Linked DNA regions of Sediminicoccus sp. KRV36. The protein of the gene in region 3 interacts with the protein of the main gene of each other region in a pairwise test. Links are inferred from orthologs where the notes say so. Each region holds a gene or a part of one and is shown on either strand. Other genes may lie near its edges.

Region 1 (6,822 bases), 3.7 Mb from region 3 along the record:
AGCGTGGCGGGGTTCAGCGCGAGCCAGGCGGGTTGGGCGACAACCGGGCGGCCAAGCTGGGCGACGCGGCCCAGATGACTGCGCAGCAGCGGCAATGCGCCAAACCAGGCGGAGACCGAATGGCCGCGCATCGCGGCCAGGGCCTCGGGCCAGCCCGGCATCGGCACAAGATTGGCCAGGCCCCGCTCCCGCAGGAACCCCTCATGCCAGCTGCCCTCCAGCACGGCGATGCGCGGCAGTGTCTGCGCTTCGGCCAGGGTATCGGGGGGGCGCTGTTGCAGGCTGGCGAAGCCGCTGGGGTCGTCAAACAGCGCAACGGCCCAGCGGAAGCGCGCTTCCCGCGCGGGGGTCCGGGGCAGCGGGGCGATGGCGCGGCCAGTCAGCGACGCCGCACGCGCCTCGGCTTCGGGCCAGGGCAGGAAGCGGAACACCACCTGCAGGCCGATCATTCGGAACATCTCCGCCACCAGGGTCAGCACGAAGCCGGGCTCTGGCCCTTCCGCGATGGCATAGGGGCGGTGATCGGCCGTCACCAGCTCGATCGCGCCACGGGCCTGCGCGGGCCGCGCCAGGACCAGGGGGGCCGCCAACAACACCGGTGGGGCGATCAGCGCGCGGCGCCGCATGGGATGTTCCTGCAGGATATGAGGGCGGCAGGGAACACCGGCGCAGGTTAATGCCGCGTTGACATGGCTGGACGCGCGCTTCGCCCGGCAGCATCCTGGCCCCCGTGTCTTCCACCGCCCCGCCGCGCTTTCTGCTCGGCATCCTGTTCATGCTGACCGCGGGTCTGCTGTTTCCCGTCATGGGCGGCTTCGCCAAGCTGCTGGGTCAGGACTACTCCTCCCTTCAGATCAGCTGGGCACGGGCCTTCGGGCATATCCTGTTTCTCTCGGCGCTGTTCATGCCGCGCATGGGGCTGGCGCTGTTCCGCACGCGCCGGCCGGGCTTGCAGCTGTTCCGCTCGGCCATGCTGTTCACCTCCAACCTGAACTTCTTCTACGCGATCAGCTTCATTCCGCTGGCCAAGGCGGCGGCGATCAGCCTGGCCGCGCCGCTCATCGTCGCCCTCCTCGCCTGGCCGATGCTGGGCGAGCGGACGACGCGCGGGCGCGTGGTGGCCCTGCTGATCGGCTTCCTGGGTGTGCTGGTGGTGATCCGGCCGGGGACCGCGCTGTTCAACTGGGCCTCGATCTTCGTGTTGATCAGCGCCACCGCCTATGGCGTCTATCAGATCCTGACGCGGCGAATCGCGGGCATTGATCCGGCCGAGACCTCGGCCCTTTATTCGGCCTTTGTCGGCGGCTTCGGGATGTTCCTGGTGCTGCCCTTCGTCTGGACCGCGCCGGCTTCATTGGGGGATGTGGGGCTGTTCTGCGGCGTCGCCATCCTGGGCGCGCTGGGGCATTACTGCGTGGCACGGGCCTTCGGCTATGCGCCGGCCAATGTGCTCTCGCCCTTCCAGTATTTCCAGCTGCTCGGCTCGGTCGCGGTGGGCTGGCTGCTGTTCAGCGAATTCCCCGACGCGCTGACCTGGGTGGGTGCGGCCATCATCGCGGCGGCCGGGCTCTATATCGGCTGGAGCCAGACCGGCGGGCGGGGCAGATAGCCCCACCCGACGCGGTTCAGAGCTTCTCGACCTGGCCGTATTCGATTTCGACGGGCGTGGAACGGCCGAAGATCGAGACGCTGACCGTCAGGCGGCCCTTTTCCTCGTCCACCTCTTCCACCGTGCCATTGAAGCTGGTGAGGGGGCCGTCGGAGACACGCACCTGCTCGCCCACCTCAAAGAGGACGGCGGGGCGGCGGGGCTTCTCGGCGCCGTCGCTGACAGGCCAGCCCCAAGCCTTCGCGTCAGGTGGCACGAAGCTGGGAAACACGCCCTCGCAGTGGTAACCTTCAAGCATGCCAAATTCTGAAGGCCTGAAGATCGCAAGGCAACTTATCGCCGAGGAAGCGCACCAGAAAGCCGGCGTGCTCGACCTCGCCGAGTTGGGCCTCTCAGTGCTGCCGCCGGAGATTGGCGAGCTTACGTGGCTTCGGGAGTTGCGGCTTGCCCGTCAACCCTGGCATTCGGCTCCTTCGGACCGTCCGGTGCTAGGACCAAACCAGCTGGCAAACCTCGCGCCGATCGCCAGCCTCACTAACCTCCAACACCTCGAGTGCTCCCGGACCCAGGTCGCCGACCTCGCGCCGATCGCCAGCCTCACCAACCTGCAATACCTCGACTGTTCCCGCACGCGTGTCGCCGACCTCACGCCGATTGCCGGCCTCACAAACCTCCAAAACCTCGACTTCTCCCAGACCCAAGTCACCGACCTCGCGCCGATCGCCGGCCTATATAGCCTCCGACACCTCAGCTGCTGGAAAACCCAAGTCACCGACCTCGCATCGATCGCCGGCCTAAGCAGCTTAAAATACCTCTACTGCTCCCAGACCCTAGTCGCCGACCTCGCGCCGGTCGGCGGCCTCACCGACCTACAAAACCTTTACTGCTGGGGGACCCAAGTCGCCGACCTCACAAACCTCCAACACCTCTTCTGCTCCCAGACTCTAGTCGCCGACCTCACGCCGATCGGCGGCCTCACCAACCTCCAACGCCTCAGCTGCTGGGGGACCCAAGTCACCGACCTTGCGCCCATCGCCGGCCTCACCAACCTCCAACATCTCGACTTCTCCTGGACCCAAGTCGCCGACCTTGCGCCGATTGCCGGCCTCACCAACCTCCAACATCTCGACTGCTCCCGGACCCAAGTCGCCGACTTTGCGCCGATTGCCGGCCTGGCTCAACTCCAACACCTCGACTGCTCTCGAACGCAAGTCGCCGACCTAGCGCCGCTCGCCGACCTCAGGCGCCGGCCCGGTGGTCGTTCTCGCACGCGATGGTCGGCTCGCGATGGCCACGCCGCGAGAGCTAGATACTGCGGGTAACAACCGCGCGAGGCTGGAAGCCCTTCATCCGGCCGTTCGCGAAGCTGCCATAGAACTCCTGGCGGCGCTGCGCGGCCAACCGGCCAATCAGCGCAATGAACGACTAGAGCGGGCAGCGGAGCGGTATCAGGCTCTGGTGGATCAGCCCCTTACGGAGGTCGACTTCGCGCGTCTCTTTGCTGCGGGAATCCAGTTAGAAAACGCGGAGCGCGCCACCCGCGCTGCGCTGGAGGCCGGACGCGCCGATGTGCCCGACCTCACGGCCCTGCAGGATGAGACGCTGGGGACGTTGCTCCAATTGCATCCGCCCTTCGTCCTTGCCTCGCGCGATGGCACGGAGATGCTGGCCGACCAGACGCTGATCCAGATGACGACGGAGGATGTGGGCGCTGTCCGGGAGGCCGGCCTCGCCCTGGGCGAGGCCCTGGTTGCCCGCCCTGATCTCTCTGAGCCCGCGGTGGGTGAAATGATCCGGGACGCGGCGCTGGAGGTCAGCCAAGGCCCGAATACGCCTCGCGATGCCGCGACCAGTGTGAGCATGACGCGAAACGTCGTGATCGCGCTCGGTGCCGGCGCAACAGCAATTTCACTGCCGCTCATCGGGACCGCGGTCGGAGGGCCGCCTGGTATGATTGCTGGGGGGGTAACCTCGTGGAGTTTGCTGAAGGCGGTAGAAAAAACCAAGGCCTTCTCGGCCGTGCAAACGGTGATCACCGAAGGCCTGGACCGCGCCGCCGCCGCCGGATGGGATGTTGCAAGGTCACGCCTGATCGAGCAACGCGCCCTTTTCCTGAGGCAGGAGGCGCCATTGCGTCGCCTCGCTAAGCTTCAGGGGTTCGGCTGGCTGAACCGCACTCTCGACTGGGTCAAGCGCCAGCCTGACCCGGGTGATACTCGCTAGGGGTCAAAGGCCCCCGACGCGGCTCAGAGCTTCTCGACCTGCCCGTATTCGAGTTCGACGGGCGTGGAGCGGCCAAAGATCGAGACGCTGACCTTGAGGCGCCCCTTCTCCTCGTCCACTTCCTCCACCGTGCCGTTGAAGCTCGTGAAGGGACCGTCGGAAACACGCACCTGCTCGCCCACCTCGAAGAGGACGGCGGGGCGGCGGGGCTTCTCGGCGCCCTCGACCATGGCGTTGACGATGCGCATCGCCTCGGCCTCGGTGATGGGCTGCGGCTTGTTGCGCGCGCCGAGGAAGCCCGTAACCTTCGGCGTGTCGCGCACCAGGTGCCAGGTGTCGTCGGTCATTTCCATCTTCACCAGCACATAGCCGGGGAAGAACTTGCGCTCGGCATCCACTTTCTGGCCGCGCCGCACTTCGACCACCTGCTCGGTCGGCACGAGAATATCCTCGATCCGGTCCGCAAGACCCGACTGGGCGGCCTGCGCGCGGATCTGCTCGGCGATCTTCTTCTCGAAGCCCGAATAGACATGCACGACATACCAACGCTTATCGGCCATCGGCCAGAACCTCGCTTCACAATCCAGCACCCTTGGGCGCGGTCACATCAGAAAAGCCTGCGGCCCGATCCTGGCGCCTGGAACCCAGGAGCCAGCTCCATCGGCCCATCAGACGTCAGAACCCGAAGATCCAACTCATCGCGAGCTGGATGATCTGGTCCACCACCAGGAAGAACACGGCCGCGAGCGACGACAGGGCCAGAACGAGGCCAGTCGTGATCAGCGTCTCACGCCGCGAGGGCCAAGTGACCTTCGCAACTTCCTGACGCACTTCCCGGGAGAATTGAACGGGATTGATCTTGGCCAAAATTCCGGTTTCCTGATGAGTGCCGCGGGTGGTGCCCCCTGAAAGCATGTCAGCGGCCGTCTTGCAACGTGCCGACCACCTGGCGGGGATGGGGGGAGGCCATTCGGTGGCCACTCCCGGCCGCAGAATGTCGAAAAAGAGTGGCAGGGGCGGGGGGTCTCGAACCCACAACCTCCGGTTTTGGAGACCGGCACTCTAGCCAATTGAGCTACGCCCCTGCATGGCGCGGGATGATGTCATCACCCCGCGCCGACGTCTGATTGCCGCAGGTCCGTGCCCGCGTCAACGCGCTTACTTCGAGATGCTGGCGACGACGCCCGCACCCACGGTGCGGCCACCCTCGCGGATGGCGAAGCGCAGCCCCTCATCCATCGCGATCGGCGCAATCAGCTCGACATCCATCGAGACATTATCGCCCGGCATCACCATCTCAACGCCCTCGGGAAGCTGCACGATCCCCGTCACATCCGTCGTCCGGAAGTAGAATTGCGGGCGGTAATTCGTGAAGAACGGCGTGTGGCGGCCACCCTCTTCCTTCGTCAGGATATACGCCTCGGCCTTGAACTTCGAGTGCGGCTTGATCGAACCCGGAGCCGCCAGAACCTGGCCGCGCTCCACGTCTTCACGCTTCGTGCCGCGCAGCAGCGCGCCGATATTGTCGCCCGCCTGCCCGCTATCCAGCAGCTTGCGGAACATCTCCACACCCGTGACCACCGTCTTCACGGTGTCCTTCAGGCCGATGATCTCGACTTCCTCGCCCACCTTCACCACGCCACGCTCCACGCGGCCCGTCACCACCGTGCCGCGGCCGGAGATCGAGAACACGTCCTCCACCGGCATCAGGAAGGGGCGGTCAATCGCGCGCTCGGGCTGCGGAATGTAGCTGTCCACCGCCGCCATCAGCTCAAGAATGGCGTTCTCGCCGATCTCGGGCGTCTTGTCTTCGAGCGCGGCCACGGCCGAGCCCTTGATGATGGGGATGTCATCGCCCGGGAACTGGTAGGAGGAGAGCAGCTCGCGCAGCTCCATCTCCACCAGCTCGACCAGATCAGGATCGGCCAGATCCATCTTGTTCAGGAACACCACCAGCGCGGGAACGCCCACCTGGCGGGCGAGCAGGATGTGCTCGCGCGTCTGCGGCATCGGGCCATCGGCGGCCGAGCACACCAGGATCGCGCCGTCCATCTGCGCCGCACCCGTGATCATGTTCTTCACGTAGTCGGCGTGGCCAGGGCAATCCACATGCGCGTAGTGGCGGTTCGCCGTCTCATACTCCACATGCGCCGTCGAGATCGTGATCCCGCGCGCACGCTCCTCAGGCGCCTTGTCAATCTGGTCATACGCCGTGAACGACGCACCACCAGACTTCGCCAGCACCTTCGTGATCGCCGCCGTCAGGGACGTCTTGCCATGATCAACATGGCCGATCGTCCCAATATTGCAGTGCGGCTTGTTCCGCTCAAACTTCGCCTTGGCCATTGAAAAGCTCCGAGAATGATCGTTCCAGAAGCCGCAAGGGCGCGAGGGAGCCTGCCTGGGAGCACCACCCCCACCCTGGAAGGGGTGGAGCGGGTGAGGGGAATCGAACCCCCGTAGCCAGCTTGGAAGGCTGGTGCTCTACCATTGAGCTACACCCGCGCCGCGGCGGTGTGACACTTTGCCGCCCTGCTGATCCCCGGCATCCGCCGCCCGAGGGCGGCTTTCGTCCGGGACAGGACGGATTTAGCTCAAGAGCCTCGCCGCAAGCGACGAAAACCCGCTGCCACCGGGGAATATGGAGGGGGCTGGATTCGAACCAGCGTAGGCGCAAGCCAACGGATTTACAGTCCGTCCCCTTTAGCCACTCGGGCACCCCTCCGCACAGCCAGGCGGGTCACCCCAGAACCGGGTGTCCGCTCGTCCGATGGAAGCGGGCGGGTTCAAGCGGTTTCGCGGCAGCCTGTCAATCAGCGCCCTCGCAATGGGCCGCGCGATGCGCTCAGACCGGCCGCTCATCCACGATGACGCGCCCATCGGCCGGCAGGCTGCCGCGCGGGCGCAACTCCACCCGCCCGCGCAGCTTGGTGACCGCCTGGAGCGTGGCGGTGAGTGCGGCCTCCAGCGCCGCATCCGTGGCCTCCGCC
Region 2 (6,884 bases), 3.0 Mb from region 3 along the record:
GCGGCCGCTCGGGCCGCTGGAGAGAGACCCATGAAACGGATGATTCCGGCCCTGGCCCTATTGCTGGCCAGCGGCACCGCCTTCGCCCAGCCCCGCCCCGTGGACCATGTGCAGACCGTGGCGGACCTCGCCGCCATCTGCGACCCCAGCACCACCGGCGTGCCGCGGCTGGAAGCGATCGCCTATTGCCAGGGCTTCCTGACGGCGGCCGGCCAATACCACGCGCTGATGAACCCGCCCGGCCGCCCCATCCGGCCGCTGTTCTGCGTGCCCAACCCTGGCCCCAGCATCGCGCAATCCGGCATCGCCTTTGCCCGCTGGACGCGGGAGAATCCCAGCTACGTCAACGAGCCCGCCCTGGATGGCATGCTGCGCTGGGCGCAGGCGAGCTTCCCCTGCCCCACCGAAACTTCGACGAGGAGGGCACGCTGATGCGCCGCATCCAAATGGCCGTCCTGCTCGCCGCTGGCCTCGGCATCTCCGGCTGTGCCGGAATGAATGACACCCAGCAGCGCACCGCCACTGGCGCGCTCGGCGGTGGCGCCGTGGGCGGCATCATCGGCTCCTTCACGGGAAATGCGGGGCTTGGCGCTTTGCTGGGCGCTGGCGTCGGCGGTGCCGGCGGCTACCTGTATGACCAGTCGCAGCAGCAGAGCGGCTACAACAATCGCGGCTATAACAACAATAACCGCGGTTACAACAACAACCGCGGCAATGGCTGGGGCCAGCAGCAGCGCTACTGAGCCAAGGGTCAGGCGCTGCCGAGCAAGGCTTCGCGCAGCGCCTGCCAGCCAGCGGCATCCGGCACGCAGATCAGCCCCCCCGCATGCTTGCGGGGGGAATAGGCGGTGCCGTCGAACTGCGCGGCATAGCCACCCGATTCGGCGTGGATCAGCACACCCGCCGCGTGGTCCCAGGGCATCAGGCGGTTGTAGAACAGGGCGTGCAGCCCACCCGTGACGGCCAGCCGGTACTCATGCGCCGCACAGCGGAAATTCAACGTCCCCGCCAACTGCGCGAGGCGCGGCAGTAGATGCGCCTTCTGCGCGGCCGGCAGGTAGCTCCAGGAAATCGCGCCCACCATCTCACTCAGGGGCGCGGGCGGGGCCACGCGGCAATCATGCCTGGCCCCCGCTGGCGTCTCGATCCAGGCCCCCTCACCGCGCAGGCCGATCACCGTGTCATCGCCCATCGGGTCATGGATCCACCCGGCGATGGTCTCACCCTGGTGCACGGCGGCCAGCATCACGCCGAACAGCGGCACGCCCGCCGCGAAATTCGCCGTGCCATCCACCGGATCAATGATGAAGCACAGCTCCGCATCCAGCATGCGGGTGAGTTGCGCCGGGTCCGCCGCCGCGGCTTCCTCGCCCATGATCATCGCATGGGGGAAGCGGGCCGAAAGGGCCGCCGTCAGGACGCGTTCCGCCGCTTCATCCGCCTCGGTCACCAGATCGAGCGGACTGGATTTCATGCGGATATCGCCACTGGCGAGCTTGCGGAAACGCGGCAGGATCTCGGCCTGCGCCACGCTGCGCAGCAGCACTGCGATCTCACTCGCCTGGCTTGCGGAAAACCTCATGGAAGCAACGCGTAGCGGGCGCGGTTGGCGGGCGAAATCCGCACGGTGAGGTGAATGCTTCCCTCCGCCTCATGCCGCTCCAGCACCTCGCCATGGCGGTACAGCCACGCGAGGCGTGATCCATCCTCGCTCGGCAATTCGAAGCGCTCCGTCACCATGCTTTCCGAGAGCCTGGCATCCAGCGTCTCCCGCAGCGCATCCAGCCCCTCCCCGGTCAGGGCCGAGACCGCGAGGCCGCCTGCCGCGCGGGAGGCGATGGCCTCCGGTCCGCCCAGCAGATCAGCCTTGTTCAGCACCTCGATGCAGCGGCCGCGCCAGCCGCCATCCAGCGGCGCATCGGCGCCTTCGGTCATTTCATCCAGCACGGCGTTCACGTCATTGCGCTGGGCCGTGCTGTCAGGATGCGCCACATCGCGCACATGCAGGATGATGTCGGCGGCGGCGACCTCCTCCAGCGTGGCGCGGAACGCCTCGATGAGCTGCGTCGGCAGATCGCTGATGAAGCCCACCGTATCGGAGAGGATGGCATGCCGGCCGGAGGGCAGCGTGATCTGCCGCATCGTCGGGTCCAGCGTCGCGAAAAGCTGGTCCTGCGCGTAAACCGCTGCACCGGTCAGCGCATTGAACAGCGTGGATTTTCCGGCATTGGTGTAGCCCACCAGCGCAATCACCGGATAGGGCACACGCTCCCGCGCCTTGCGGTGCAGGCCGCGGGTGCGGCGCACCTGCTCCAGCTCGCGCTTCAGCTTGATGATGCGCTCGCCGATCAGCCGGCGGTCAATCTCGATCTGGCTTTCACCCGGGCCACCCAGGAAGCCGAAGCCACCGCGCTGCCGCTCAAGATGCGTCCAGGACCGCACGAGCCGCGTCCGCTGGTATTCCAGATGCGCGAGTTCGACCTGCAGCGAACCCTCCCGCGTGCGGGCGCGCTCGCCGAAGATTTCGAGAATGAGGCCGGTGCGGTCAATCACCTTCGCCCGCCAGTCGCGCTCCAGATTGCGCTGCTGCACTGGCGTGAGAGCCGCATCCACGATGACGAGGCTCGCCTCCTGCTCCTCCAGTGCCTGGCGCACCATCTCGACCTGGCCTTCGCCAAGCAGGGTGGAGGGCCGGCGCTGGCGCAGTGGATGGATGGCGGAATGCACAATGGTGACGCCGATCGAAGCCGCGAGGCCGACCGCTTCGGCCAGCCGCGCCTCAGCCGCACGCGGCAGGCCGCCCGTGGGTGCGAATTCCAGGATGTTCGAACGTTGGGTGCGTTCGAAGGGAAGAATGACGGCGGCGCGCGTCGGCGCCGCCGCCACATCCTCAGTCTTCGCGGGCAGGGGCTGGCTCCCGGGACATGGTCAGCGTCGTCTCGCGCACGGGCGCACCGCCGGCAGGCGGTGCGGCCGCAGCACCCGCCGCCTGGGGGTCGAACAGCATGATGGGGGCACCGGGCATCACCGTGCTGATGGCATGCTTGTAGACGAGCTGCGTATGCCCATCCCGCCGCAGCAGCACGGAGAAATTGTCGAACCAGGTGATGATCCCCTGGAGTTTGACCCCGTTGACGAGAAAGACCGTCACCGGGGTTTTGCTTTTGCGAACGTGATTCAGGAACACGTCCTGCACGTTCTGGGATTTCTCGGCCATGATGGCCTCCTTCTTGTTTTTCGTCGCGGGCCGTTCAACGCGATGGTTGGGCCCGTCGCCTTGCCAATGATGAATGTCGGGCGTCCCGGATCACTTGTCCAGAGCGTGCAACCGGGCCGCGAGTTGCAGCCCGTCCGAAAAAGCCATGTCGGGCGCGCAGGCGGCAATGCCGCCATCATGCTCGGCATCGCCCAGCAGGACCGCCACGCAGCCGGCCGCACGGGCCGCCTGCATGTCGATCGCCGTGTCGCCGACATACCAGATGTGCGGCCCGGCGCTGAGGCCCATCTGCCCCAGTGCCAGATGCAGCGGCGCGCCGGAGGGCTTGTCGGCCACGGCATCGCCGGCGCCCACCACAGCCCTGAAACGCGCCTGCCAGCCCAGATGCGCAGCCTCGGCCCGCAGCAGCGGCCCCTGCTTGTTGGAGACGACGCCGAGCGGCAGATGCGTCAGCGCATCCAGCATGCCCAGCGTCGCAGGCAAGGGGCGGATCACCTGGAGATGCGTGGCGTGCACGGCATCATAGAAGATATCCCGCGCGCGCTCCCACTCCGCGCCGAAATGCTCGGGGAAGGAATCGCGCAGGGATTTGCGGACATTCGCCAGCACCTGCGTGCGGGTCCAGGCGGGCTTGCCGAAGGCGGCGAAGGCCGCGTTCAGCCCGGCCTCGATGGCTGCCCAGCCATCAATCAGCGTGTTGTCCCAGTCAAACAGGATCGCATCGGGCGTGGTGTGGCCCGCCCGATTCAGCTCTCCGGGCTTCGCCCTCCGACCATCGGGCGGGGTCACGCCGCATTCCCCAGGCCCGCATGCACATGGCGCGAAAACACGTCAAACAGCCGCCGCGTCACCGGCCCCACCTTCCCATCGCCCACATCCCGCCCGTCAATCCGCAGGATGGGCTTCACGAAGGAGGTGGCCGAAGTGAGGAACGCCTCTCGCGCGCCGCGCAATTCCTCCAGGCTGAAGGGGGCCAGGCTGTAGGGGATGCCGGCCGCCTCCATCTCCGCAATCAGCGCGCCACGGGTGCAACCGGGCAGGATCACCTGGTCCAGGTGGCGGGTACGCAGCACGCCTTGCGCATCCACGATCCAGAAGGAGGTGGCGGCCCCTTCCGTCACCATGCCGGTCGCTTCGTCAAACAGGATGGCCTCGGCCGAACCTGCCTCGCGCGCGGCCTGGCGGGCCAGCACATTGGGCAGCAGGTTCACGCTCTTGATGTCGCGCCGCGCCCAGCGCAGGTCCGGATGGGTGATGGCCGTGATGGTCCAGCGATCCACATCCTTCGGATAGGGCGGGATATGGCGGATGGTCACGACCAGGGAGACCGGAACCGGCACGCGCGGGAAGGCATGGTCCCGCCGCGCCACGCCGCGCGTCACCTGCATGTAGAGCAGCCCGTCCCGCACCCGGTTGCGGCGCGCCACCTCCATCAGCACCATCCGCAGCGCCGCGCGCGCCATCGGCATGGGGAGATGGATTTCGCCGAGCGAACGCTCCAGCCGGTCCAGATGGCGGGCCTCGTCAATGAAGTGGCCGCGATAGAGATGCACCACCTCATAGATGCCATCGCCGAACTGATAGCCCCGATCCTCGATATTCACCGAGGCTTCGCGCTGCGGCAGATAGGCGCCATTCACATAAGCGATTTTCGACATGGCTTCGAGTTTACGCCGTCCCGGACGCCCTGTCTTCCGCCTGCACGCCGAGGAATTTGAGCTTGCGGTGCAGGGCGCTGCGCTCCATGCCGACAAAATTGGCAGTGCGGCTGATATTGCCGCCGAAGCGCAGCAACTGCGCCTCCAGATATTGCCGCTCGAAAGCCTCCCGCGCGTCACGCAGGGGGAGCGTCATGATTTCGCTGGAGCGGTCGAGCCGCAGCATGGACGGCGCGGTCGAGACGATTTCGGGCGGCAGCGATTCCGCGCGGATCGGCGCACCGGAATCGCCGGGCGTCATGATCAGCAGCCAATCCATCAGGTTGCGCAATTGCCGCACATTGCCCGGCCAGTCATGGGTCTGCAGCGCGGCGATGGTGTCCTCGGCCAGGGCGCGCGGCGCGAGGCCCGAGCTTTCAATGGAGCGGGCCATGAAATGCCGGGCCAGGGCGGGCACATCCTCCCGCCGCTCGCGCAGGGCCGGCATCCGCAACGGCACGACGGACAGGCGGTAGAACAAATCCTCGCGGAAGCGCCCGGCCGTGATCTCCGCCTGGAGGTCCTTGTTCGTGGTGGCGATGACGCGGACATCCACCTTCACGCGCGTCGCCCCGCCGATGCGCTCGAAGCCTTGCTCCTGCAGCGCACGGACGATCTTGCCCTGGGTTTCCAGCGGCATGTCGGAGACCTCGTCCAGCAGCAGCGTGCCGCCATGCGCGCGCTCCAGCGTGCCGGCGCGGCGCGGCTGCTCGCCGCGGGGCTCCACGCCAAACAGCTCCTCCTCGATGCGACCGGGATCGAGTGTCGCGCAATTCAGCGCGACGAAAGGCCCATCGGCGCGGCGCGAACGCGCATGCAGCATGCGCGCCGCCACTTCCTTGCCCGTGCCTGCCGGCCCGCTGATCAGCACACGCGAATTGGTCGGCGCCACGCGCTCGATCGCCGAGCGGATCTGCGTCATGGCCGGCGAGACGCCGATCAGCTCCGCCTCGGAGCCGGCGCGCAGGCGCAGATCGCTGATCTCACGCCGCAGCTTGGCGGCTTCCAGCGCACGCGCGACGATCAGCAGCAGGCGGTCGCTCTTGAAGGGCTTTTCGATGAAGTCGTAGGCGCCCTGCTGGATCGCCTGCACCGCCGTCTCGATATTGCCGTGGCCCGAGATCATCACACAGGGGACATGCGGCTCCTCGCGATGCAACGCATCGAGGATGCCAAGCCCATCCAGGCGCGAATTGGCCAACCAGATATCGAGGATGACGAGGGAGGGCCGGCGCGCCCGGAAATGCGCAATTGCCGTATCCGAATTATGCGCCTGTCGCGTCTCATAGCCCTCGTCGGAGAGGATGCCGTCAATCAGGGAGCGGATATCGGGTTCGTCATCCACGATCAGGATGTCATGCGCCATGGCCAGGCTCCCCCATTTCGTGCCCGCCAGACGTAGCTGCGCCGGACGTCAGGCCGTCGGGCGCAAGCGCATCGGGCTCCCGCGCCGGCAGGATCAGCTCGGCGCGTGCGCCGCGGCCCGACAGCGCATCGGTGAGCTGGATGCTGCCACGGTGGTCCTCCATGATCTTCTTCACGATCGCGAGACCAAGGCCGGTTCCCTTTGTTTTATGCGTGACATAGGGCTCCGTCAGCCGGTCCCTCTCATCGCCCTCCGGCAGGCCGATGCCGTCATCTTCCACCGAGATGATCAGCCGCTCGCCCTCGCCGGACAGCCCTACCCGGATATGGCCGACCGGCCGCGGGCAGGCAAGGCCTTCCTCTTCATCGCGCTGCACCCGCATGGCGATGGCATCCGCCGCGTTGTTCAGCAGGTTGGTGAGCGCCTGATTGATCAACCGCCGGTCACAGGCGGCATAGAGCTTCTGCTCCGGCAAATCCGTGATCCAGGCGATCTCGGGGCGGGATTGCTGTTGCAGCACCAGCGCCTCACGCACCAGGCGGCCGATTTCCTCGGGGCGGATCACCGGCTGCGGCATCCGGGCGAAGGCGCTGAATTCATCCAC
Region 3 (7,050 bases):
AGACTTCGGCCACGATGGCCGCGACTTCCGCGCCGAAACGCGCGGCCAGTGCTTCCAGCGTCACGGGCTCGGGGTCATTGTCGCTATCCTCGACCGTATCATGCAGCAGGGCCGCGATGATCGCCGCCTCGGGCGCGTCATGTTCGGCGAGGATCTGCGCGACCTCGATCGGGTGGTTGATATAGGGCTCCGCCGCGGCGCCCTTGCGGCGATGCGTGGCATGGACGGCGGCCGCGAAACTCGCGGCCGCCAGGATCTTGGCGCTCATCGGCGAAGCCTCAGCCGCGCATTCGCGGAAATCCGCGCATCAGGAAACTCCTTGGAGAGGCTACTTGTAGGGCTGCTGGTAATATTGCTGCTGCGGCGGGGGCTGCGGCGTGGTGATCACGCCGGTGGCCGCGCCGACCGCGCCACCCGTGATCGCGCCGATCGCCGCCCCACGCCCGCCGCCGGCAATGCCGCCGATGGCCGCGCCGGTTCCGGCACCGATCAGCGCCCCGCCCGCCGCACGCTGGCCGGGATCATAGGGGTTGGTGCAGGCGCCCAAGGCAAGAAGCGCGCTGATTCCGAGGGCCGTCAGAACTGGTTTCATCGTGTTGTCCTTCCACACGTTACACGCGGGCATCGTTCAGGCGAATCGTGGCAGCAAGATGGAGCAGCGCGAGGGCCCGCCAATCCCGGCATCAATTCCCGGGATGATTGGCCGTTTCGCGTCGCGCCGGCAGAATATACCACGGAACGGGTGGTGCCGCGCCATAGCCCGGCGCGGCTCCGCGGTAGGGGCGCGCCGGCGCGCATCCGACGATCAGACCGAGCAACGGGATCAGCAGAAGCGCGCATTTGGCCATGGGCGGACACTGGTGGTGAAAGGTGGCGGGAAAATGGGCGATCCGCGCTGCCCTGCATTGCCGGCAGCAGCGCCCCTCACGGCCCTGCTCTGACTGCGCCCTGCTCTGACTGCGCCCTGCTCTGACTGTACCTTGCGATGACAGAGCGCCGCCATGACAGAGAACTGCGCTCTGTCTCCGCCGCGCGCGGCGGAGACAGGCCGCGCCCCCCAGCCGGATCGCCCCTCCGCCCGCTTGCGCCGACGGAGGGCCTCAGCCGGCCAGTGTCAGGTGTTCATCGCGTCGAAGAAGTCCTGGTTCGTCTTGCTGTATTTCAGCTTGTCCGTCAGGAATTCCATCGCGTCCTGCGTGCCCATCGGGTTCAGGATGCGGCGCAGCACCCACATCTTGCTGAGCGTGCCACGATCCACCAGCAGCTCCTCCTTGCGGGTGCCGCTCTTGGTGATGTCGATCGCCGGGAAGACGCGCTTGTCGGAGAGCTTGCGGTCCAGGATGATTTCGCTGTTGCCGGTGCCCTTGAACTCTTCGAAAATCACCTCGTCCATGCGGCTGCCGGTATCAATCAGCGCGGTGGCGATGATGGTGAGCGAGCCACCTTCCTCGATGTTGCGCGCGGCGCCGAAGAAGCGCTTCGGCCGCTGCAGCGCATTGGCATCCACACCACCCGTCAGCACCTTGCCGGAGGACGGCACGACGGAATTGTAGGCACGGCCCAGGCGGGTGATGCTGTCCAGCAGGATCACCACGTCGCGCTTGTGCTCGACCAGGCGCTTGGCCTTTTCCAGCACCATTTCCGTGACCTGCACGTGGCGCGTCGCCGGCTCGTCGAAGGTGGAGGCGACGACCTCGCCCTTCACCGTGCGGGCCATGTCGGTCACTTCCTCGGGCCGCTCGTCAATCAGCAGCACCATCAGGAAGACGTCAGGGTGGTTGGCCGTGATGGATTTGGCGATGGATTGCAGCATCACCGTCTTGCCGGTGCGCGGCGGGGCGACGATCAGCGCGCGCTGTCCCATGCCGATGGGCGCGATCAGGTCAATCACGCGATGCGTGTTGTCCTTCTGCTGGCCCTTGGGCACCTCGACACCCTCGATTTCCATCTTCAGGCGGCGCGTCGGGTAGAGCGGCGTGAGGTTGTCGAAATTGATGCGGTGGCGCAGCGCCTCGGGCGGCTCGAAATTGACGGCATTCACCTTGAGCATGGCGAAATACCGCTCGCCATCCTTCGGTGCGCGGATCTGGCCTTCCACCGTATCGCCGGTGCGCAGGCCGAAGCGGCGGACCTGGGCGGGGCTCACATAGATGTCGTCGGGGCCGGGCAGGAAATTGGCCTGCGGGCTGCGCAGATAGCCGAAGCCATCGGACAGGATTTCCAGCGTGCCTTCGCCATAGATCGCCTGATCGTTATCGGCGAAGGTCTTGAGAATGGCGAACATGATGTCCTGCTTGCGCAGGATGGAGGCGTTCTCGACGCCCAGCTCCTCCGCAAAGGCGAGGAGTTCGGGCGGCGTCTTCGCCTTGAGTTCTGAGAGGTGCATGCAGCATCCGAAATATAAGTCGCAGGGGAAACGCCGGGGGCGAGGAAATGGGGGCCCCGAGATTCGCGCCACGCGATGAGCATTGGCGGATTCGGCGATCGGGAAGGAGGGATCGGCCCGTCAGGCCGACGCGGAGGAACCTAGGGATGCGGGGCCCCCGCGTCAACAACCTTGTCAAGGGAAATTTACGACGCCTCAGAAGGGCTTCACGATCACCATGATGACGATGACGATCATCAGCAGCGTCGGCACCTCGTTCATGATGCGCCAGTGACGCTGCGGAAAAAGGCGCTCATCACGCTCGAAGGCCTTGCGGTGCTTCGCCAGGTACATGTGGAACCAGGTCATTCCCAGCACGCAAGCTAGCTTCACGTGCCACCAGCCGGAGGTCCAGGAGACCACGCCGGGTGTGGCCACCAGCACAAGGCCAAGCAGCCAGGTCACGATCATGCTGGGGTTCATGATGGCGCGCAGCAGAAGCCGCTCCATCTTCTTGAAGCGCTCATGCTCCACCCCACCGCCGGGGGCGATTTCGCAGTGATAGACATAGAGGCGCGGCAGGTAGAACAGCCCGGCCATCCAGGCCATCACCGCCATCAGATGGAAGGATTTCACCCAGAGATAGGCAGGCGCCAGAACGTCCAAGATCAGTGTTCCTTCAGGATGGCGGCGACGAATGCATCGAGGTTATCGCCGGGAAACAGATGGCCGGGAATCCCTGCCGCGGCGGCGGCCTGCATGTCGGTCTCGCGGTCGCCGATCAGGAAGCTGCCTTCACGGCGCAGCGGGAAATGCGCCAGCCAATCCTCGATCATCCCGGCACCCGGCTTGCGGCGTGGGCTGGCGCGGCGATAGCGCTCGGCCTCGGCCTTCTCGTGGAACGGGCAATAGGCGAAGCCATTCAGCAGGGCACCGGCTGCCTTGGCCTCCGCCGCCATCCAGTGATGCAGGCGGCCCACGGCGGCTTCGTCATAATAGCCCCGCGCCACACCCGCCTGGTTGGTGACGATGCAGACCGCGAGGCCCGCCGCATTCAGCCGGCGCAGCGCGGCCATCACGCCGGGCACCCAGCGCACCTCCTCGATGCGATGGGGATAGCCGGTATCCTCGATCAGCACGCCGTCGCGGTCGAGGAACGCGCAGGCGCGCCGGGGGGCATCCATCTCCATGCGTCGCGGATAGCATGAAGCCGTTGCGCTCGCACGCTGGCCTTCTCGCCCCGAGGGGATTAGAGGTGCGCGCATGCAGTCCGCCGCACCCACGACCGATCCGGCCCGCCGCGCCGAAATCGCCCGCAAGACCGCCGAGACGGAGATCCACGCCCGGCTGAACCTCGACGGCACGGGCCAGGCCGAGATCACGACCGGCATCGGCTTTCTCGACCACATGCTGCACGCGCTCACGCGGCACGGCCTGCTGGACCTGGCGCTGACCGCCAAGGGCGACCTGCATATCGATTTCCACCACACGGCCGAGGATTGCGGCATCGTGCTCGGCCAGGCCATCCGCGCCGCGCTGGGCGAGAAGCGCGGCATCACGCGCTTCGGCCATTGCCTCATGCCCATGGATGAAGCCCTGGCCGAATGCGCCATGGATATCTCGGGCCGCCCCTTCCTCGCCTGGAATGTCACCTTCACCCGCGACAAGGTGGGTGAAATGGATACCGAGCTGTTTGAGGAATTCTTCCGCGCCCTGGTGATGAATGCCGGCCTGACCTGCCACATCACCCAGAAGGCCGGCACCAACGCGCATCACATCGCCGAGGCCTGCTTCAAATCCTTCGCCCGTGCGCTGCGCATGGCGGTGGAGCCTGATCCGCGCCAGCGCGGCGCCATCCCCTCCACCAAGGGCGTGCTGGAGGCCTGATGCGGAGCTGGACCGTCCATCTCCCGCCCGGCACCGCGCGCGGCTCGGTCCCCGCGGCCGGCCAGATCCAGGCACCGATCCTGATTCCGGAGGGGTTTTCGCTCTGGGCGGTGATTTTTGGCCCCTTCTGGCTGTTCTGGCATCGCGCCTGGCTGGCGGGCCTGGTGGTGCTGCTCGGCCTGGTTGCTCTGAACCTTCTGCCCGGCCCCTATGGCACCGCGCTGGCACTCGCCGCCCATCTCCTGCTCGGCTTCCAGGCGCAGGATCTGCGGCGCTGGACCCTCGCGCGGGGCGGCTGGACGCTGGCACATCTGGTGCAGGGGCGCGACGCCGAGGGCGCCCTGGCCCGGCTGCTGCAGGCCGAACCCCGCCTGCTGCCCCTCTATGCCGGGGAGGTCGCGCGATGAAGATCGCCGTGATTGATCCCGGCTCGGGCAATCTCGCTTCCGTGCGGCGTGCGCTGGAGCGCGCCGCCGATGGCCCCGTGACCGTCGAGATCACCCGCGAGCCGGAATCGCTGTTCACCGCCGACCGCATCGTGCTGCCGGGCCAGGGCGCCTTCGCCGCCTGCCGCGCCGGGCTGGAGGGCATGGTCGCTGCCCTGTATGAGCAGGTGCAGGTGCGCCGGAAGCCCTTCCTCGGCATCTGCGTGGGCCTGCAATTGCTGGCCGAGCGCGGGCTGGAGCATGGCGCCACCCCCGGCCTCGCCTGGCTGCCGGGCGAGGTGGCGGAGATGGACCCCCGCGCGCCCGATGGCACGCCGCTGCCCCTGCCGCAGATGGGCTGGAACACGCTGGATTTCACGCCCGGCAGCCATCCGGTGCTGGAGGGTCTGCTGCCCGGGGATCACGCCTATTTCGTGCATTCCTACGCCTGGCGCGGCGGTGAGCCCGCGGATGTGATCGCCACCACCGGCTATGGCGGCCCGGTGCCCGCCATCCTGGGGCGGGACAACATCATCGGCACGCAATTCCATGTCGAGAAAAGCGCCGCCGTGGGTCTGCGCATCCTCGGCAATTTCCTGCGCTGGCAACCCATGCGGGGGGCGGCATGAACACCGAACCCGCCCCCCCTGTGCCTGATGTCGTGCATCGCCTGGAGGTGGAGCGGGTGGACATGCTCGATCCGCATGATCTGGCCGATCTGTGCGAGGCGACCAACGCCGCCATCGTGGAAGGTGGCGGCTTCGGCTGGGTGGAGGCGCAAAGCCGCTCGGCGCTTGAGCGCCATTTCCGCGGCGTCATGCTGGTGCCCGAGCGGGAATTCTTCGTCGCGCGCCTGGATGGCGAGGTGGTGGGCAGCGCGCAGCTGGTCCGCCCACCCCGCAACAACGAGGCGCAGGGCTTCACCGCGCAGCTCACCCACGCCTTCATCGCCCCCTATGCGCGCGGCTTCGGCCTGGCGCGGCTTCTGGTGCGCCGCGTCGAGGAACGCGCGGCGGCCATGGGGATCCGCGTGCTCAACCTCGATGTCCGCGCCACGCAGGAAACCGCGATCACGCTGTTCGAGCGCCTGGGCTATGTGCGTTGGGGCACCCACCCCGCCTATGCCCGCGTGGGTGGTGAGACGGTGGCCGGGTATTTCTATTATCGCCTCATCGAATTGCCCGGCGGGCGCAGCAATGCCGATGCCCTGGGCCGGATCAAAGCATGAGCGGCTTCACCCTCTATCCCGCCATCGACCTCAAGCAGGGGCGCGTCGTCCGGCTCCAGCGCGGCGATATGGCGCAGGCCACCATCTATGCCGAGGACCCGGCGGAGCAGGCGCTGCGCTTCGCCGCCGATGGCTTCACCTGGCTGCATGTGGTGGATCTGGATGGCGCCTTCGCCGGCAAGCCCGCCAATGCCGAGGCGGTCAGCCGCATCCTGGCGGCGGCACCCATGCCGGTTCAGCTGGGCGGCGGCATCCGCAACATGCCCACGGTGGAAGCCTGGCTGGGGGCGGGCATCACGCGCGTCATCCTGGGTTCCGCCGCCGTGAAGGACCCGCATTTCGTGCGGGAAGCCTGCCGGCATTTCCCCGGCCGCGTCGTCGTCGGCATTGATGCGCGCGGCGGCATGGTGGCGACCGAAGGCTGGGCCGAGACCAGCACCCTCTCCGCGCGCGACCTGGCGCTGCGGCTGGAAGATGCCGGGGCCGCGGCCATCATCTACACCGATATCGAGCGCGACGGCATGCTGAGCGGCGTGAATCTCGAGCAGACGCGGAACCTCGCGATGGCGCTTGATACGCCCGTCATCGCTTCGGGCGGTGTTGCTTCCATCGCTGATCTGGTGGCGCTGAAGGCGGTGGCGGCGGATGGGATTTCCGGCTGCATCCTGGGGCGGGCGCTCTATGACGGGCGGATCGCCCCGGCCGAGGCGCTGGCGCTGGCGGCGGCGTGATCCGGTTGGCGCAGCCCGGCGATCTGCCGGCGCTGCTCGACCTCTACCAGCACCTCAACTCCGATGATCCGCGGCTGACGGAGGCCGCGGCGGCCACGCCCTGGTCCAGCCTCATGGGGTCGGACCTCATCAGCGTGGTGGTGGCCGAGGCGGAGGGCGCGCTCGTCGGCTCCTGCATGCTGGTCGTGATTCCCAATATCACGCGCGGGGCGCGCAGCTTCGCGCTGATCGAGAATGTCGTGACCCATGCGGCGCACCGCAAGCGTGGCCTGGGCCGTGCCGTGCTGGCGGCGGCGCTGGAGATCGCCTGGGCGGCGGATTGCTACAAGGTGATGCTGGCCACGGGCTCCGCGCGGGAATCCACGCTGCGTTTCTATGAGGGGGCCGGCTTCCGGCGCGCGACGAAGACGCATT

Evidence for each region.
Region 1: the proteins of rho (region 3) and nusG interact in binary tests that used the Escherichia coli proteins (3 or more experiments, as listed by UniProt). The link is inferred for Sediminicoccus sp. KRV36 from one-to-one orthologs.
Region 2: the proteins of rho (region 3) and hfq interact in binary tests that used the Escherichia coli proteins (3 or more experiments, as listed by UniProt). The link is inferred for Sediminicoccus sp. KRV36 from one-to-one orthologs.

Annotation. Positions count from the first base shown.
Region 1 is NZ_CP085081.1:3,768,419-3,775,240, forward strand. The notes cover bases 2,625-5,330. They hold nusG (transcription termination/antitermination protein NusG), read right to left. Parts: upstream 4,393-5,330; coding sequence 3,856-4,392; downstream 2,625-3,855. Other genes in these bases: LHU95_RS17865 (leucine-rich repeat domain-containing protein), read left to right, coding at 2,625-2,931; LHU95_RS17870 (hypothetical protein), read left to right, coding at 2,897-3,832; secE (preprotein translocase subunit SecE), read right to left, coding at 4,508-4,699; tuf (elongation factor Tu), read right to left, coding at 4,991-5,330. Outside these bases: LHU95_RS17850 (transporter substrate-binding domain-containing protein), read right to left, coding at 1-626; LHU95_RS17855 (DMT family transporter), read left to right, coding at 731-1,609; more of LHU95_RS17865, read left to right, coding at 1,906-2,624; more of tuf, read right to left, coding at 5,331-6,178; LHU95_RS17905 (AMP-binding protein), read right to left, coding at 6,678-6,822. UniProt on the Escherichia coli protein: Part of the processive rRNA transcription and antitermination complex (rrnTAC). The complex forms an RNA-chaperone ring around the RNA exit tunnel of RNA polymerase (RNAP).
Region 2 is NZ_CP085081.1:3,052,841-3,059,724, forward strand. What follows is about bases 1,556-4,323. They hold hfq (RNA chaperone Hfq), read right to left. Parts: upstream 3,221-4,323; coding sequence 2,891-3,220; downstream 1,556-2,890. Other genes in these bases: LHU95_RS14355 (inositol monophosphatase family protein), read right to left, coding at 1,556-1,582; hflX (GTPase HflX), read right to left, coding at 1,579-2,886; LHU95_RS14370 (HAD family hydrolase), read right to left, coding at 3,308-4,006; LHU95_RS14375 (D-amino-acid transaminase), read right to left, coding at 4,003-4,323. Also shown: LHU95_RS14345 (Rap1a/Tai family immunity protein), read left to right, coding at 31-432; LHU95_RS14350 (glycine zipper domain-containing protein), read left to right, coding at 432-743; more of LHU95_RS14355, read right to left, coding at 752-1,555; more of LHU95_RS14375, read right to left, coding at 4,324-4,875; LHU95_RS14380 (sigma-54 dependent transcriptional regulator), read right to left, coding at 4,886-6,280; LHU95_RS14385 (PAS domain-containing sensor histidine kinase), read right to left, coding at 6,270-6,884. UniProt on the Escherichia coli protein: RNA chaperone that binds small regulatory RNA (sRNAs) and mRNAs to facilitate mRNA translational regulation in response to envelope stress, environmental stress and changes in metabolite concentrations.
Region 3 is NZ_CP085081.1:45,266-52,315, forward strand. Bases 251-3,184 are described here. They hold rho (transcription termination factor Rho), read right to left. Parts: upstream 2,387-3,184; coding sequence 1,115-2,386; downstream 251-1,114. Other genes in these bases: LHU95_RS00210 (HD domain-containing protein), read right to left, coding at 251-268; LHU95_RS00215 (YMGG-like glycine zipper-containing protein), read right to left, coding at 329-592; hemJ (protoporphyrinogen oxidase HemJ), read right to left, coding at 2,582-3,037; LHU95_RS00230 (HAD family hydrolase), read right to left, coding at 3,034-3,184. Outside these bases: more of LHU95_RS00210, read right to left, coding at 1-250; more of LHU95_RS00230, read right to left, coding at 3,185-3,555; imidazoleglycerol-phosphate dehydratase HisB, read left to right, coding at 3,629-4,252; LHU95_RS00240 (DUF2628 domain-containing protein), read left to right, coding at 4,252-4,659; imidazole glycerol phosphate synthase subunit HisH, read left to right, coding at 4,656-5,306; LHU95_RS00250 (GNAT family N-acetyltransferase), read left to right, coding at 5,303-5,905; hisA (1-(5-phosphoribosyl)-5-[(5-phosphoribosylamino)methylideneamino]imidazole-4-carboxamide isomerase), read left to right, coding at 5,902-6,636; LHU95_RS00260 (GNAT family N-acetyltransferase), read left to right, coding at 6,633-7,050. UniProt on the Escherichia coli protein: Facilitates transcription termination by a mechanism that involves Rho binding to the nascent RNA, activation of Rho's RNA-dependent ATPase activity, and release of the mRNA from the DNA template.